DNA from 3 places in the Solibacillus silvestris genome. Region 1 is predicted to be linked to each of the others. Evidence: riboswitches for the same ligand, from Rfam matches in the RefSeq annotation. Region 1 holds a riboswitch; each other region holds the start of a gene.
The links. Region 1 has a riboswitch for S-adenosylmethionine ahead of metK (methionine adenosyltransferase). Riboswitches for the same ligand answer to the same signal wherever they lie in the genome.
Positions count from the first base shown of each region.

Region 2: it holds a riboswitch for S-adenosylmethionine, as region 1 does, so the genes downstream of both, ACTHOQ_RS04230 (O-acetylhomoserine aminocarboxypropyltransferase/cysteine synthase family protein) here and metK (methionine adenosyltransferase) in region 1, are expected to answer to the same signal.
Region 3: it holds a riboswitch for S-adenosylmethionine, as region 1 does, so the genes downstream of both, metA (homoserine O-acetyltransferase MetA) here and metK (methionine adenosyltransferase) in region 1, are expected to answer to the same signal.

Region 1 covers NZ_JBQCJW010000046.1:2,272-7,602, forward strand. Annotated here, with positions in the region: gene ACTHOQ_RS17620 (alpha/beta hydrolase) at 1-253, opposite strand, end outside; gene ACTHOQ_RS17625 (gamma carbonic anhydrase) at 492-1,004, shown strand; gene metK (methionine adenosyltransferase) at 1,122-2,318, opposite strand; SAM riboswitch class I at 2,697-2,812, opposite strand; gene pckA (phosphoenolpyruvate carboxykinase (ATP)) at 3,013-4,599, shown strand; gene ACTHOQ_RS17640 (alpha/beta hydrolase family protein) at 4,713-5,331, opposite strand, start outside.
Region 2 covers NZ_JBQCJW010000004.1:164,417-169,747, forward strand. Annotated here, with positions in the region: gene ACTHOQ_RS04230 (O-acetylhomoserine aminocarboxypropyltransferase/cysteine synthase family protein) at 22-1,326, opposite strand; SAM riboswitch class I at 1,447-1,561, opposite strand; gene ACTHOQ_RS04235 (DASS family sodium-coupled anion symporter) at 1,872-3,350, shown strand; gene nfsA (oxygen-insensitive NADPH nitroreductase) at 3,493-4,227, shown strand; gene ACTHOQ_RS04245 (hypothetical protein) at 4,467-4,886, shown strand; gene ACTHOQ_RS04250 (hypothetical protein) at 4,949-5,331, opposite strand, start outside.
Region 3 covers NZ_JBQCJW010000047.1:280-5,610, reverse strand. Annotated here, with positions in the region: gene metA (homoserine O-acetyltransferase MetA) at 1-812, opposite strand, end outside; SAM riboswitch class I at 1,084-1,191, opposite strand; gene ACTHOQ_RS17740 (nucleoside-diphosphate sugar epimerase) at 1,255-2,007, opposite strand; gene ACTHOQ_RS17735 (DEAD/DEAH box helicase) at 2,023-5,331, opposite strand, start outside.

The DNA of each region.
Region 1 (5,331 bases):
AAAGCGGTAAATTATATTCCAATGCGACTTTTAATAAAACCTTTGTATAATTATAGTATTCTTCAAAATTTTCATCATGATATCTTGAATATTTCCCTTGCTCCCCATGTCCCGGCAAATCCCCCATTACTACATGAAAGCGGGCACTGCGAAACTTTTCGATTAACCATGCGTACCACCGATGATGCTCATATGCACTATGAAGAATGACAACTACGGCTTTTGGCTGTTGCTCTGTTTCCCATTTCCACATGGCCAATCCCCCCTTACATTCTGAATTTTTTTGCTGATAAAGCAGAAGATTCCCGCTTCTGCAAACGGCGGCATTATTGTTTGCCCTATTTTAAATTCACATGCGATTACACTAAGGCATAATTGATTTATTATAATACATTTGCCAAAAAAAGAAATGGCATTTAAAAATTTTTAATCGTTTGTTACGATATGGATAGTTTCAAATACTATTCTATAAAAGAAATGAGGAATTGAACATGATTTATCCTTACAAAGGTAAAACACCGAATATTCACCCATCTGCATTTATTGCCGACTATGCAACGATTACCGGGGATGTAACAGTCGGGGCGGAAACTTCCATTTGGTTTAATACCGTTATACGAGGCGATGTGAATAAAACAATTATCGGGGAACGCGTGAGCATTCAGGATTTAAGCTGTCTTCATCAAAGTCCCGCCTTCCCGTTAATTATAGAAGATGAAGTAACGGTAGGTCATCAAGTGACACTGCATAGCTGCACAATTAAAAAACGCGCATTGATCGGTATGGGTTCCATCATTTTAGATGGGGCGGTAATAGGGGAAGGGGCATTTATCGGTGCCGGCAGCTTAGTTCCCCCGGGAAAAGTGATTCCGCCAAATTCCCTTGCTATGGGGCGCCCAGCAAAAGTGGTACGAGAAGTTACAGCTGAGGACCGTGCCGATATGGACCGGATTATTCGAGAGTACGCAGAGAAAGGGCAATATTACAAATCTTTACAAAAGTAATTTCGCAATAATATTTTGTCATAATTAAACAGTTTCTACATATATAATAGCGATAAAGTTTATCGTCCCTCAAAATGAAAAGGAGCCGTCATTAAACTGACCGCTCCTTTACCCGTTTTAGATCCCAGCTTTTGCTTTAAGCTCGGCTGCTTTATCTGTATTTTCCCAAGGAACATTCAAGTCTGTGCGGCCGAAATGCCCGTATGCTGCCGTTTGTTTATAAATCGGGCGGCGTAAGTCCAGCATTTTAATAATGCCTGCCGGACGTAAATCAAAGAGCTCACGAACCCATTTCACGATTTCTGTTTCAGCTGCTTTTCCAGTACCGAATGTATCGACTGCAATTGAAACAGGTTGTGCAACACCGATTGCATATGCCAGTTGCACTTCTGCACGGTCAGCTAAGCCGGCTGCTACAATGTTTTTGGCAACATAGCGTGCTGCATATGCTGCAGAACGGTCAACTTTTGTTGCATCCTTACCAGAGAAAGCTCCGCCACCATGACGTGCATAGCCACCATAAGTATCAACAATAATTTTACGACCTGTAAGACCTGCATCACCTTTAGGTCCACCAATTACGAAGCGGCCTGTCGGGTTGATGAAGTACTTTGTAGCCTCATCCAATAAATGAGCAGGAACTACCGGTTTAATCACATGTTCTTTAATGTCTGTCTGGATTTGTTCCAATGTTGCTTCTTCATCGTGCTGTGTTGAAATAACGATTGTATCCACACGAACCGGTTCATTGTTTTCATCATATTCAATTGTTACTTGTGTTTTACCATCCGGACGTAAATATTGCAATTCGCCTGATTTACGTACTTCTGTTAAACGACGCGCTAATTTATGAGCTAAAGAAATAGGCATCGGCATAAGTTCCGGTGTTTCGTTACATGCGTAGCCGAACATTAGGCCTTGATCTCCTGCACCGATTGCTTCCAGCTCATCATCTGTCATCGAGCCTTCACGCGCTTCCAATGCTTGGTCGACACCTTGCGCGATATCAGGAGATTGCTCACCTACCGCTACTAATACTGCCAAGTTTTCAGCATCAAAGCCGTATTTACCGCGAGTATAGCCAATTTCTGCCACTGTATCACGGATAATTCCTTTCATATCCACATAAGTAGATGTTGTAATCTCCCCAGATACTAATACTAAGCCTGTTGTTACCGTAGTTTCACAAGCTACACGAGCATTTGGGTCCGCTGCTAAAATGGCATCTAAAATAGCATCCGAAATTTGGTCACAAATTTTATCCGGATGTCCTTCCGTTACACTTTCTGATGTAAACAGTCGACGATTTGTCATGTCATTTCCTCCTAATTCACTTTGGCGATTGTTTTATGTTCATTCGATGATACGGTACTCATTACCCATGCCCGCTTATATTTTCGATAAAGTAAACCATCCCTTTTCGTTTCTGAAAAAAGGTTGAGGCTATACCAATCAGGTGTCTAAGGACAGTTGATTTTATATGGCTAAAAATAGATTATTTTCATATTTTAAAAATCATTTGCTTTCTGTCCGTTGATACACGATAAACGTCAAGCTGCATTGCTTTGACACGAGGTTTTGAAAGGCTAATATTTCTTGCTTTACAATTTAAATCAAATAAAAAAATCCTTTCGCTCATTAGCCGCGCTCATCACGCGTGAGGAAAGGATGTATATGCATCGTTACCTTTCACTCTTATCGTTCAAGGGAAATTTTGCCCTTGCATCAGGTTGGCACCAGCACGCATTAAGTATGCGCAGGTTGCCGGGTTTCATAGGGCCTGCCCCTCCACCAGCTCGGGATAAGAGTATCCGTTCAATTAAACATCTTACGTAAAAAAAACAAAGCTGTCAACAAAATTTGTCTTATTTAGAACAGTTTAAATTTCCATAAAAAATAATTCATAATTAGTATAGATTATTACATTCAATGTGTTATACTATTTTTGAATTAATAAACAACTCCCCTACTATAAGGGAATACTATAAAAAAGGATGGTATTTAATAGATGAATTCGGTAGAAATCGCTAACGAGCTGAAAGAACTTTTAAACGGGGAAAACATTAAAACTCAATTATCTGTTCCACAATTAGTAGAAAAAGCTACATCACGCGGAGAAGCAATGTTAACTGTCGATGGCGCATTGCGTGCTGAAACAGGCAAATACACTGGTCGTTCTCCTAAAGATAAATATATGGTTGAAGAAGAAAGTTCAAAACATAAAATCGATTGGGGTAAAGTAAACCGTCCTATCTCTACAGAAGTATTCGACAAGCTTTACGTGAAAGTCGTGAACTATTTAAAAGAACGCGATGAATTATTCGTATTCAACGGTTTTGCAGGTGCGGACAAAGATTCTCAACTTTCTATAAAAGTCATTAACGAATATGCTTGGCATAACCTATTCTGTCATCAATTATTCATCCGTCCAACTGCTGAGGAATTAGCTTCTCATGTTGCTGATTTCACAATTGTGTCCGCGCCAAACTTCAAAGCAGATCCAGAAGTAGATGGCACAGGATCGGAAACATTTATTATAACATCTCTTGAAAAGAAAATCATCTTAATCGGTGGAACTGAATACGCCGGCGAAATGAAAAAATCAATTTTTGGGATTATGAATTATTTATTGCCTGAACAAGGCATCTTCCCAATGCACTGTTCTGCAAACGTTGGCGAAGAAGGCGATGTTGCATTGTTCTTCGGTCTGTCAGGTACAGGCAAAACGACATTATCGGCAGATAGCGACCGTAAATTAATCGGTGATGATGAGCATGGTTGGTCTGACAACGGCGTATTCAATATTGAAGGTGGTTGCTATGCGAAAACAATCAACCTTTCTGCAGAAAAAGAGCCTGAAATCTACAACGCGATCCGCTTCGGTTCTGTATTGGAAAATGTGGCTGTAGATCCACAATCACGCGTATGTAACTATGATGATGGTTCTTTAACAGAAAACACTCGAGTAGCTTATCCGATTGATTACATCGATAATATTGTACTACCATCAGTAGCTGGCCACCCAAATACAATCGTCTTCCTGACTGCAGACGCATTTGGTGTATTGCCTCCTATTTCAAAATTAACGAAAGAACAGGCAATGTATCATTTCTTAAGCGGCTTCACGTCAAAATTAGCAGGTACAGAACGTGGTATTACAGAGCCAGAGCCAGTATTTTCAACATGCTTCGGATCTCCATTCCTGCCATTGCCTGCAACAGTTTATGCGGAGCAGTTAGGCAAGAAAATCGATGAGCATGGTTCACAAGTATTCCTTGTTAACACTGGTTGGACTGGAGGCGAGTATGGTGTTGGCAGCCGTATGAAACTTGCTTATACTCGTGCAATGGTTCGTGCTGCAATCGATGGTAAATTAAACAATGTGGAAACGACACAAGATGCGGTATTCGGATTGAATATCCCATTAGCGGTTGAAGGTGTTCCATCTGGAGTGTTAAACCCGCGCGATGCATGGGCTGACAAAACTGCATATGATAAAAAATCAGCTGAACTTGCGCAATTATTCAAAAACAACTTCACGAAATTCGACAATGTTGATGAAGCAATCGTGAAAAAAGGCGGTCCATTAGTATAGTACACTAATGATTAATTCGCCATATTAGTTTAACTTTGGCAGTTTTGCGAAAAGCCGGATTATAATATAAAATTTTAAAGGATATTATAAATAAAGGGATGTAGCGTAAGTATTCACTTACGTACATCCCTTTTTGCTGCTCCTTGTTGTTTCATCCATTCACATAGTTTTTTTACAGTTTCCCGATTGAGTTTCGGGGGATAATGATGCTTTAACCCAAATGAAAACCATGTTTCCACTTGTTTTCCCTCGTCTTTCAAATAAAGTTCCAGTTGGTATGCATGTTCAATATCAACATGTTGATCCTCTGTACCATGAATAATCAATACAGGAGCATGGACATTCTCTATCTCATATAAAGGTGTGCGGTCTTCATAGTTTTCCGGCACTTTATTTGGCGTGCCCCCAACGATCCTCTTTAGCCCGCGACGCATATCGACACGCTCCCAATAAGTCGCTGTTGCGTCCGAAACACCAGCCCATGTCACGACGGCTTTTATATCTTCGCGTAAAATCGCCGTCCATAAAGCCATTAAGCCCCCCCTGGAAAATCCAAACAAATTCACTTTTTCAGCATCGATAAATTTCTTTAATACGTCGATACCGAAAATCGCATCATTCCGGTCCTCACCCGCAAACTCGTCCTTCCCTTCGCCTCCGCGATTTCCACGGTAATACGGGGCGAAAACGACAAAGCCCTGCATCGCGAATTGGGCGATACGGGCAGGCCGG
Region 2 (5,331 bases), on a different contig from region 1:
GCTAAGCCCTTTTTTAAAGTATTATGCGTTTGTTTCTGCGCCTACTTCAGCTGAAACTTTAGCCAATGCCTGCTCCAAATCTGCAATAATATCTTCTACAGCTTCTAAACCGATCGATAAGCGAATGAGCTCCTCCGATACGCCGGCAATTTTCAGTTCTTCCGCAGATAACTGCTGGTGTGTTGTGCTCGCAGGATGGATGATTAATGAACGGGCATCCCCTACATTTGCTACATGCGAGAACAATTCCACATTATCAATCACTTGGCGACCCGCTTCACGCCCGCCTTTAATGCCAAATGTAATAATCGAGCCGAAGCCGTTTTTCAAATACTTTTTCGCCAAATAATGTGTCGCAAAATCTTCAAAGCCATTGTAATTTACATACTCCACAAATGGGTGGTTTCTTAAATATTCGGCAACTTTTTGGGTATTTTCATTATGACGGACAATACGCAAATGAAGCGTTTCAAGTCCTTGCAGGAAATTAAATGCAGCATCAGCAGATAATGTTGGACCGAAATCACGCAGTAACTGAACACGAAGCTTTGTCGCAAATGCAGCGCCTGCTGTGTCAATTCCGTAGCGTAGTCCGTGATAAGAGGCGTCAGGCTCTGTAAAGCCGGGATGTCTCCCCTGTGTCCAATCAAATTTGCCTGCATCGACTACAATGCCGCCAATTGTCGTGCCATGACCGCCAATCCATTTTGTAGCCGAATGAATGACAACATCTGCGCCGAATTCAATCGGGTTGCCTCCATATGGGGAAGCGAATGTACTGTCGATCAATAAAGGCAGTCCATTTTCATGCGCAATATTCGCCACTGCTTCAATATCAAGCACACGCAAGCTTGGATTTCCGATAATTTCAGCAAAAATCGCCTTCGTTTTATCGGTAATTGCCGCACGGAAATTCTCCGGATTTGATTCATCCACAAATTTTACGGTAATGCCGTAGCGAGGCAATGTTGTCGCAAATAAATTATATGTTCCGCCATAAAGCGATCCTGCTGCTACAATTTCATCCCCAGCACCCGCTAAATTCAAAATGGAAAATGCCACAGCCGCCGCGCCAGATGAAAGCCCTACTGCAGCTGTTCCTCCTTCCAGCAAGGCAACACGCTCCTCAAATGCCGCGACTGTCGGGTTCATAATGCGGGAATAAATATTGCCCGTTTCCTGTAATGCGAATAGACGCTGCGCATGGGCAGTGTCGTTGAATGCATAAGCTGTCGTCCGATAAACAGGAACCGCAATCGCACCCGTTACAGGATCAGGTTTTTGTCCGCCATGCAACAATAATGTTTCTGGTTTTAAGTTTGTCATCCATATAGCCTCCTAAAATTATTCGATGGTGAAATCGGTGTATTTTGAGGAGGATTTTCTTAAATGTAAAAAAACCCTCTTCAGCTAAGAAGAGGGTTTGCAAATGAGCAAGTTTGCCTCCTCTTATCTTTCAAAATGATTGTTCATTTTGTAGGATGTAGCACCTTTGTCAGTTCATCACTCACTGGTTGCCGGGCATCTTAGGGCCTATTCCCTCCGCCGCTCTTGATAAGAGTTATGTGATTTATATTCCATCGTTGTTTCACAGTATAAAACATACTAATCCGATAAGTCAACAGAAAAAATAAATAATTTTCTGAATTCATTAAAATGCAAAAGCTTTTCTGCGGATGCAGTATTCCTTCGCTACGAATTCACTAAATATTAACATACTTCTTTTATTTGGAAATGCTATAATTTCCGTGAAGGATCCTTTAATATTTTAAAATAATTTTAATTTACTGCATCTCATTCAACAATCGGGGGAATGGTTGAGAGTGGAACTTTTATTTTGCTGACACTTTTACAAAATGGAGGCGTTATGCATGGCAACTGAAAACGCAAAAAAACTGAATTTAAAACCTGTTTGGATTGTTTTGGCATTTGCTGCACTTATTACGATCGTTCTTTTACCGAACAATGGAGATCTTCCGATTGTCGGCCAACGTGCATTGGCAATTTTGGCTTTTGCCGTAATTTTATGGGTAACTGAAGCAGTTTCCTATCCAGTTAGTTCTGCCATGATTTTGGCTTTAATCGCTGTTTTATTAGGTTTGGCTCCTAGTATGGATGATCCCGCTGTACAAATGGGCACAAACGAGGCGCTGAAATTAGCGCTTGGCGGATTCAGCAGCTCATCTGTCGCATTAGTCGGAGCGGCATTGTTTCTAGCAGCAGCAATGCAAATAACGAACCTGCATAAACGTATTGCGCTGTGGATTTTATCGTTAGTGGGAACAAAGACAAAGGCATTAGTAGTCGGTGCTATTTTAGTAGCGATTGTATTAGCGTTTGTCGTGCCGAGCGCTACTGCTCGTGCTGGGGCCGTTGTGCCGATCCTATTAGGAATTGTCGCGGCATTCGGTTTATCAAAAGAAAGTAAGCTCGCCGCCTTATTAGTCATTACAGCAACACAGGCTGTTTCGATTTGGAATGTCGGGATAAAAACGGCCGCTGCGCAAAACCTGGTAGCACTCGGCTTCATCAACTCTGAATTTGGGGTAGATATTTCTTGGGGCGAGTGGTTCATGTATGCAGCGCCATTTTCCGTCATTATGTCGTTTGTTTTATTCTTCGTCATGATTAAATTAATCAAGCCTGAAACAGACAATATTGCAGGCGGCAAAAACATCATCCGCAAGCAATTGGATGAGCTCGGTCCATTAAAGCGCAAAGAGATCACATTGATCGTCACATCCGTTTTATTGCTGTTTTTCTGGTCCACAGAAGGAAAATTCCATCCTTTTGATACGACAACGATCACAATTTTAGCGATCGCATTTTTGCTGACACCAAAAGTCGGTGTATTCAATTGGAAAGAAGCGTCCAGCCGCATCGATTGGGGTACATTAATCGTTTTCGCAGTAGGTATTTCATTAGGTACTACCCTTTTAAATACAAAAGGTGCTGCTTGGCTGTCAGATACTATTTTCGGATCACTCGGCTTGGATGCGATGCCAATTTTGGCTACAATCGCATTGGTCACAGTATTTAATATCGTCATCCACTTAGGCTTCGCTTCCGCTACAAGCTTGGCATCGGCGTTGATTCCGGTATTTATCGCACTTGCCATTAGTTTACCAATGCCCGCGGAAAATCAGGTTGGCTTCGTATTAATCCAGCAATTTGTTATTTGCTTCGGTTTCCTATTGCCGGTAAGCGCACCGCAAAATATGCTGGCTTACGGCACGGGAGCATTTACAACAAAGGATTTCCTGAAGTCCGGTATTCCATTAACGATCGTCGGCTATATTTTAATCCTTCTTCTTAGTGCAACATACTGGAAATGGATTGGACTATTATAATCGACTTCACATAAAAAATTGACTAAAATAAGCTTAAAGGGATCTTTCCTTTAAGCTTTTTGTCGCAATAACGACAGAAGAAAGAGCGCCATCATAGTATACTGTGCGCCTTTCTACCATTACATAAAAGGGAGATGTTCACATGAATACAAGAGAATTATTACGCAGTCATTCATCTGTACGTAAATATACAGGAGAGGAAATACCAAAAGAAACGGTTATTGATTTGATCGAAACTGCGCAAATGGCGGCAAGCTCTCATTTTGTCCAAGCATATAGCGTTATTTGGGTAACCGATGAAGAAAAGAAAGCAAAACTTGGCGAGCTGTCAAAAAATGAATTCCAATTCCGGACTGCCGGTGCATCCTTTCTATTTTGTGTGGATTTCAAACGACTGCAAGAAGCGGGGAAAAAGCATAATATCGACATCGTAGCAGACTCGGCGGAAAACGTTCTTGTAGGGGTTGCAGATGTAGCGTTATTCGCTCAAAACTTTGTTGTCGCTGCAGAAGCAATGGGCTATGGCATTTGCTATATCGGAGGCGCCCGTACAAATCCTGCGGAAATTAGCGAGCTTTTTAATTTGCCTGAATATGTTTTTCCATTGTTCGCAATGACAATCGGTACACCGACTAAGCGCAATGAGACAAAACCCCGTTTGCCTGTTGCTGCTATTTTGCACGAGAATAGCTATGACACAGAAAAATATGACGCTCTTCTGGATAAATATGATGCAACGATGGAGGCTTATTATGCAAGCCGTTCTTCCAATCAGAAAATGGCTACATGGACAAAGCAGATGGCAGATTACTTAATCGAACAGAAACGTCCATTCATAAAAGACTTTTTAGCTTCCAAAGGCTACACATGGAAATAGTTTTGTATTACTGAAATGAAGGGATATCCGTGAAACTTTTTCGTGATATCCCCCTCTTGAATCAAAGTTGATGGATTTTGGAAATGGCCACGTGAAAACATCCTTTATTTTCGGAAAACGCCAGTTGTATGAGGAAAACGGGATTTTTCCTTTAAAACAGTTCTTTTAGTTTTCCCTGGACACTTATTAGATTCTGTTTTTATTAAAAAAACTTAAAGTATACGAGGGGAGGTTTTTAAATGGCTCCTAATTTTGTAGCAAAATCATTGGAACGTCAGCATTTAAAATCCATGCGCAAACATTCCTTGCAAATAATCGATATTAACACTGTGCTAAAGGATCTCCACCATCGAATTGCATCATGCATCGATGCAGGGAAATACGAAGCTGCAACGACATATGTCAATCAATATATATCACATACACATATTTGGCATATAAAGTTTGTATGTAATTTGGAAGAGCCTGAAGTCGCATTGATGCAAATTTTCCATCTGCAATATATTTTCCGTCAAGAGCCTGCGGATAAATTCATAAAAGAACGTGAAATATTGGAAGAGCAGTACGGGAAATTCCGGGCGATTACGCTTTATTCGAATAAGCATATGGAAGTACGCCGACAAAAGATGGCTCAATTTATTAAAGAATATAAAAAATAAAAATCGATTATTTTGCCTTTCCGCAAAATAATCGATTTTTGGTTATCCCGTAACGGGCTTCTTTATTTTACCCCTACAATTTGCAATGCTTTTACAGGCTGGAAATCCTCGCCTGTTTTTGCATACGTAATTACCACTTTATCGCCTTCTTGCAAGTATATTGCAAATGGCGCCACCTCTGAGCTTACGATAAAGCTTTCACCTGTTGCCGTCAAGAATGAAACAATAGTGAAATCCCCTACACGTTCTTTATAAACACGGACAACCTCTCCTGTGGCCTGTGCCTCTTCTGCGTTTGAAGTGCCATCTACCGTACTTCCTCCGCGGCTAAGCGCTGTTTTATAAAGTTTTAATGCTTCATTCGGTGTTGTTCCAAATGCTGAAATTTCAGGATTTGCTGCTGATACAATAAAATAGTTTTGTAAAAAGCCGTTCGCGTCCAATA
Region 3 (5,331 bases), on a different contig from region 1:
TGCGGGTCGTTATTTGGAAAATAATTAATGGGAATTTCCGTATTATCAGGATCTTTTTCGATATCGCGGAAATACTCATCCGAAAGTGTTGTTGCATCGTACTCCAAATGACCTGTAATCATAATATGCTTATTGTTCTTCGACTGGACGATAAATACCCCCGCATCATCTGAATAGCTGAGCAGGCGCAAATCAGGATGTGCACGGACTTCATCAATGGAAACCGATGTATGGCGCGAATGTGGAGCAACATACTCATCACTGAATCCCCGCACTAAATCAACTGTTAAATCCGTAATGACGTGCGAATAAACACCTGAGCATTTTTTAGGCAGCTCGAACTTTCCGATACCGAAATGATGGTATAGTGCAGCCTGTGCGCCCCAGCATATATACATAATGGATGTCACATTTTTATCGGCCCAGTCCATTACAGAGGTAATTTCCTTCCAATAGCCGACATCTTCAAATTCCATTTTCTCTACTGGTGCGCCCGTAATAATCAATCCATCATAACGGCGATGCTTTATTTCATCAAAAGTTTTATAAAATGTATTCAAATGGGATTTTGAGACGTTTTTCGATTCGTATGTAGCCGTATTTAAAAAAGTGACATCTACTTGCAATGGTGTATTCCCGAGCAAGCGCAATAATTGAAGCTCGGTTTTCTCCTTTTCCGGCATTAAATTGAACACTAAAATATTTAATGGTCGGATTTGCTGTGTCTTCGCACGGTCTTCCTCCATTACGAAAATCTTCTCTTTTCTTAGCAGCTCGCCAGCTGGCAAATGTTTCGGAATATTAATTGGCATTGCATGTTCCCCCTCTTCATTCTTTTAAAAATAATCAATTACGCCCCGATGCAATAGTATATAGGATTTTCCAAGTATGCTCATTGGAAAATCTGTGATATTTGACGGAAGCTCGGGCCAATACGATGTTGGCCACCCAGTCGTAACGACAGGGATATGATGCGCTTACACTGCTCTCCTCTGAAACAGCGGGCGTTTAAGACACCTGCTGAATAAAGATAAAAAAAGCCCCTCATTCCAGCAAAACAGAAATGAGAGGCTTTTATACCCGTTCTTATCTGCCAAGGATTATACCTTGCTGGAATTAGCACCTTTCTAGTCATACTAGAGGTTGCTGAAGCATCAACGGGCCAAGTCCCTCCGCTTCTCTTGATAAGACTATTAAATTGTCATTAGTGTAACATGCACAAAAGATTTTTGCAATAATTCTAAAAATATAAATTTAGTCTGCTTGTAATTGCGCTTTTTCATAATTGAATAAAATCGTTTCCAGCTTTTCATCCCATTCGCCTGTTAATGTATTGTATACACGCGTAAAATGGCGTTTTTCCTTTTGATCAAAAAGCAAAAAGCAAAATACTGGTATATCATTAATTTGAATGGATTCAGTTGATGCGATACTCGTTATAAATTGCGGTGTTTCATCTTCGGCTATTGGCTGCTCCGTTAATTGCCGCTGTATGAATTCAATGAGCATCGTTTCTTCAACCGCTTCGATTTCTTCTGTTTCAATCGTCGGAAAAGGTTCCGGAAATTCCTCCAAATCAGCAAATTCCTCAAGATTGCCTTCTAAAAGCTGCTCATGAACGGGGCTGTATTGCACGAAATGGCTCGTTTGCTCAAGCTCTTCCTCAAAAATGCCTGATTCAAGCTGTGTGATGCCTTTAGCAGTAAGTACGTATGCTTCCTCTTTTGCAATCATGCCTAGTCTTGACATTTTATTCGTCAAATCTTGAATAAATAACGGCTCGACCAATAAAATTTCCGCTAAAAGCTCGACATTTTTCAATTGCGCCTTTTGAAAGGATATGAGCATCATCTTCATTAAAATGTCCATCGCATTCCGCATGACGGGGTGATAGCGCACTTCAAGCGTATGGATCGGAATCGCGTACTGCATTTGTTTTTGAATTTCGATATTCGGATTTTGAATGATTTCTTTTTGCAATTGCTCTGCTATGTTTTGTAAATCCATTACATCCCCCTTTTCCTACATTGCAAAATAGCCGTCTTGGTCTTTAACTGTATTTAATACATGTGTATACATGTCACGTGTTTTCGCTTGCTTCGGACGTTTTGTGAACATATCCGTGCTTCCGATCATAATAAGGAGCTCCCGTGCGCGTGATAATGCAACATTAAGTCGACGGTAATCCTTCGCGAACCCGATTTCCCCGCGCTCATTATCATGATTGCGCACCATGCTGACAATGATGACGTCCATTTCCATCCCTTGGAACTTATCGACCGAGCCTGTGCGGATGTGTAAATGCGGTACGTTAATGTCCTGCTCAATGAGTCGGTTTATGCGCTTCACTTGCTCCGCATAGAACGAAATAACGCCGACTGATTTTTGCGCATCTTGCGGGATCAGCCCTGCCGCTTTCGCTTTTTCAGTCGCTTCATTTATTTCAAGCAGCTGCTGTTTGATTTGTTCAAGCTCTGTTAAGTTGAACAAGCTTGAGCCTTCCTTCATCCGCTCTTCGAAATACGGTTTTTCATTCGGAATATCAAGCCATAGCAAATGATTGTCCCGCGTAATTTTCGAAGTTTGCAAATAATGATCCCTTAACGCATCTGAATCTTCCAAACCGCATTGCAGGCTTTCGGATTCATTTTCGTAAAACGGTGTGATTGTTGACATAATATTTTTATGCATACGGTATTGTAATGCAAGCATTGTTTTATTTTGCGTCGGCAAGTTATTGTATAGACGCTCAAATAGCGATTCCTCAAGCAATTTTTCAAGTTCCCTTTTTTCTTCAAACGTTGTGCTTTCTTTTACGACTTGCTCCAATGTTTCTTCAAATGTGGCATCACCTACAAGCGGTGGCAGCTGGTGATGGTCCCCAACTAAAATGATTTTCGCTCCCTTCAGCATCGGCAGCAGTAGCTCGGGTGGTGTCGCCTTTGATACTTCATCAATAATCACAACATCAAACGTTGGATAATTGTCCATGAATTCTTTATTTGCCGATGCGACACAAGTCGTTCCAATAACATTCGCATGCTTCACATACAGTTTGCGTATTTCATCCAAATCATGCTCATTTGCATTTTCCAATAAACTATGCCATTCATTTTGAAGTTCGGCTGTCACCGGCAGTAAATCGATTTTCACCTGCAATGTCGCAATATTTGCTGTGAAGCGCTCGATTTGTCCGTTTACTTGAACAATTGCCTGCTCAGGATTCAGCTTTGTCAATTGTTCAAGCTCCGAGCGATGCTTTTCGAGCTGTACACCTTCATTATTAATTTCTTTGAAACGTGCTGTCATTTGTTCTACAGTAGTCTTGCCTATGGCGATTTGTTCGTTTAAAACTGCGAGCTCATCTGCTTTTTGGCGATGCTGCTGTTCCAGCTTTCCGCGATTTTGGCGCTCTGTTTCGATTTTCATTTGCTCAAGTTCATTCGCTGCAAGCAGTTCCTCAAGCTCATCAGTTGTATGTGCAACCGTAATCGACATGTCCATATTGCCTTTTACAGAGTTCATTTGGATTTCAATTGTTGCCGCCTCATCCTGTAATTTTTGCAGCAACTGTGCTTTCACATCATTTTGTTCCTTAAATTGAAGAATGATTTCCTCTTTTAGCTTTTCGAAAATAAGTACCGTTTCACGAATGGCATCCAAATATTTGTTGTTCAATTGCTCAATATATTGCATTCGCAAATGAATGCCTAGAATCGAGCGTGTTCCATTTTGCATGTTTATTTTTTTTTCCCGGAATGCATGGCTTAGCTTCGTTAAAAACTCCTGCACCTCTTCAAGCGAATAATGATGATTCATCTGAAGCTCGTCCGGCGTTACATGAATGCCAAGCGCTGTTTCGCTGTATGCCAATGCTTTTTCCAAACGCTCCTTCACATCTTTGATCGGTTTAAATTGCTCCATCTGAGGCTGAATACGTTCCAATGCAGTGAGTAAACGATCCATTGCATAATTGCGTCGAATATTATATTCGTTCATGAATGCTTCAATTTCGTATACTTTTTTCAATGATGCGATTTTATCGATCAACTGCTCATACTGCGACATTTCATTAGCACGCCCGATTTTTGACTGGATTGCTTCAAAACGCTGCTGCAAACGTTCCAGCTGGGCTTTATGGCTGCTTTGCGAAATTTGAAGTTCAAAGTTTGCCGTCGCTTCCTTCAACTGTTGCTGGCGTTCTGTCAGTTGCTCGACAGTGGAGCCGTCCATTAATTGCCTTTCAAAGCTGGCAGCCGTTTCCGCAACGGTGTTTTCGGTCGCTTGCAGTTTTTCGAGTTTTCGTTCATTATCTTCAAGCTCTTTTTTGCATTCGGTTAGCTCTTTTTTCAGTGAATGAATCTTTTCTGCCAAAACATGCAATTCCGCTTTTGCTGCTTCTTTTTGCTCGATTTGTTTTTCTAGTTCAATTCGCTGCTGTTCAAGTGCTTTAATTTCGGTTTGTGCATGTTCAATTTCTGTATTTAAAAGTTGTTCTTTTTTTGCATGCAGTGAAATTTCATGGCCGATCGCTTCAAAAGTTTGCTCTTGCCAGTATGTTGCGACATTTTCTTCGATGAACTTTTTCCCTTCTTCTTCAATGCTTTCCGTTCGGCCATAGCGCAAAATACGGATATCTTTATTCGATAACAGGCGGCTCAGCGCATTGTCCACTGCCAAGTTCGATTGGGAAGCAACTAATGTTTTTAAGCCTGCTTTTGCGTTTTGATAGCAAATTTCCGAAATGACCGTTGTTTTGCCGGTACCTGGGGGACCTTGAATAACATATAAATCTTCTGCACTCATTGCCCCCTCCACTGCCTGCTGCTGGTAATAGTTTAAACGATTGTGAAAATCGATCGGTATAGATTGTTTGCGCTCAGCAATTGCTGGCTTGTCTTCAAAAAGAATCGTTTCTAAATTGGCATTTGCCGCTAATCCCTCTTTTAAACGCTCGAAGCCTTTTAATAGGCGCTTTAGCTGAGATTTTGTTGCCGCATTTGAAAATTCTACATCCTCCGACTGAAATTGCAGCTCATTTCTTCTTGCTAAATTGCTGTAATATGGCTTTAACGCAATATCAACACTGTTTTCGCTGCGACGGGCTTTTACGACATCCCCGATTTCCTGGATATAGCCACGTAAGCGCGCACTTAAGCCTTCCAGCTGTTTCCACTGCTTTTTGTCCATGTTCGAAATACGCATCGTCATATGCGAAAAATCAGCATCAAAAGCAACACTGGAAAAACGCGCATTAATATCTTCAATGTCCGCATTTTTATTCAAAACTTTTAAATAGCCTTCCCAGCTGCTTATTCGCTTATTAACGTA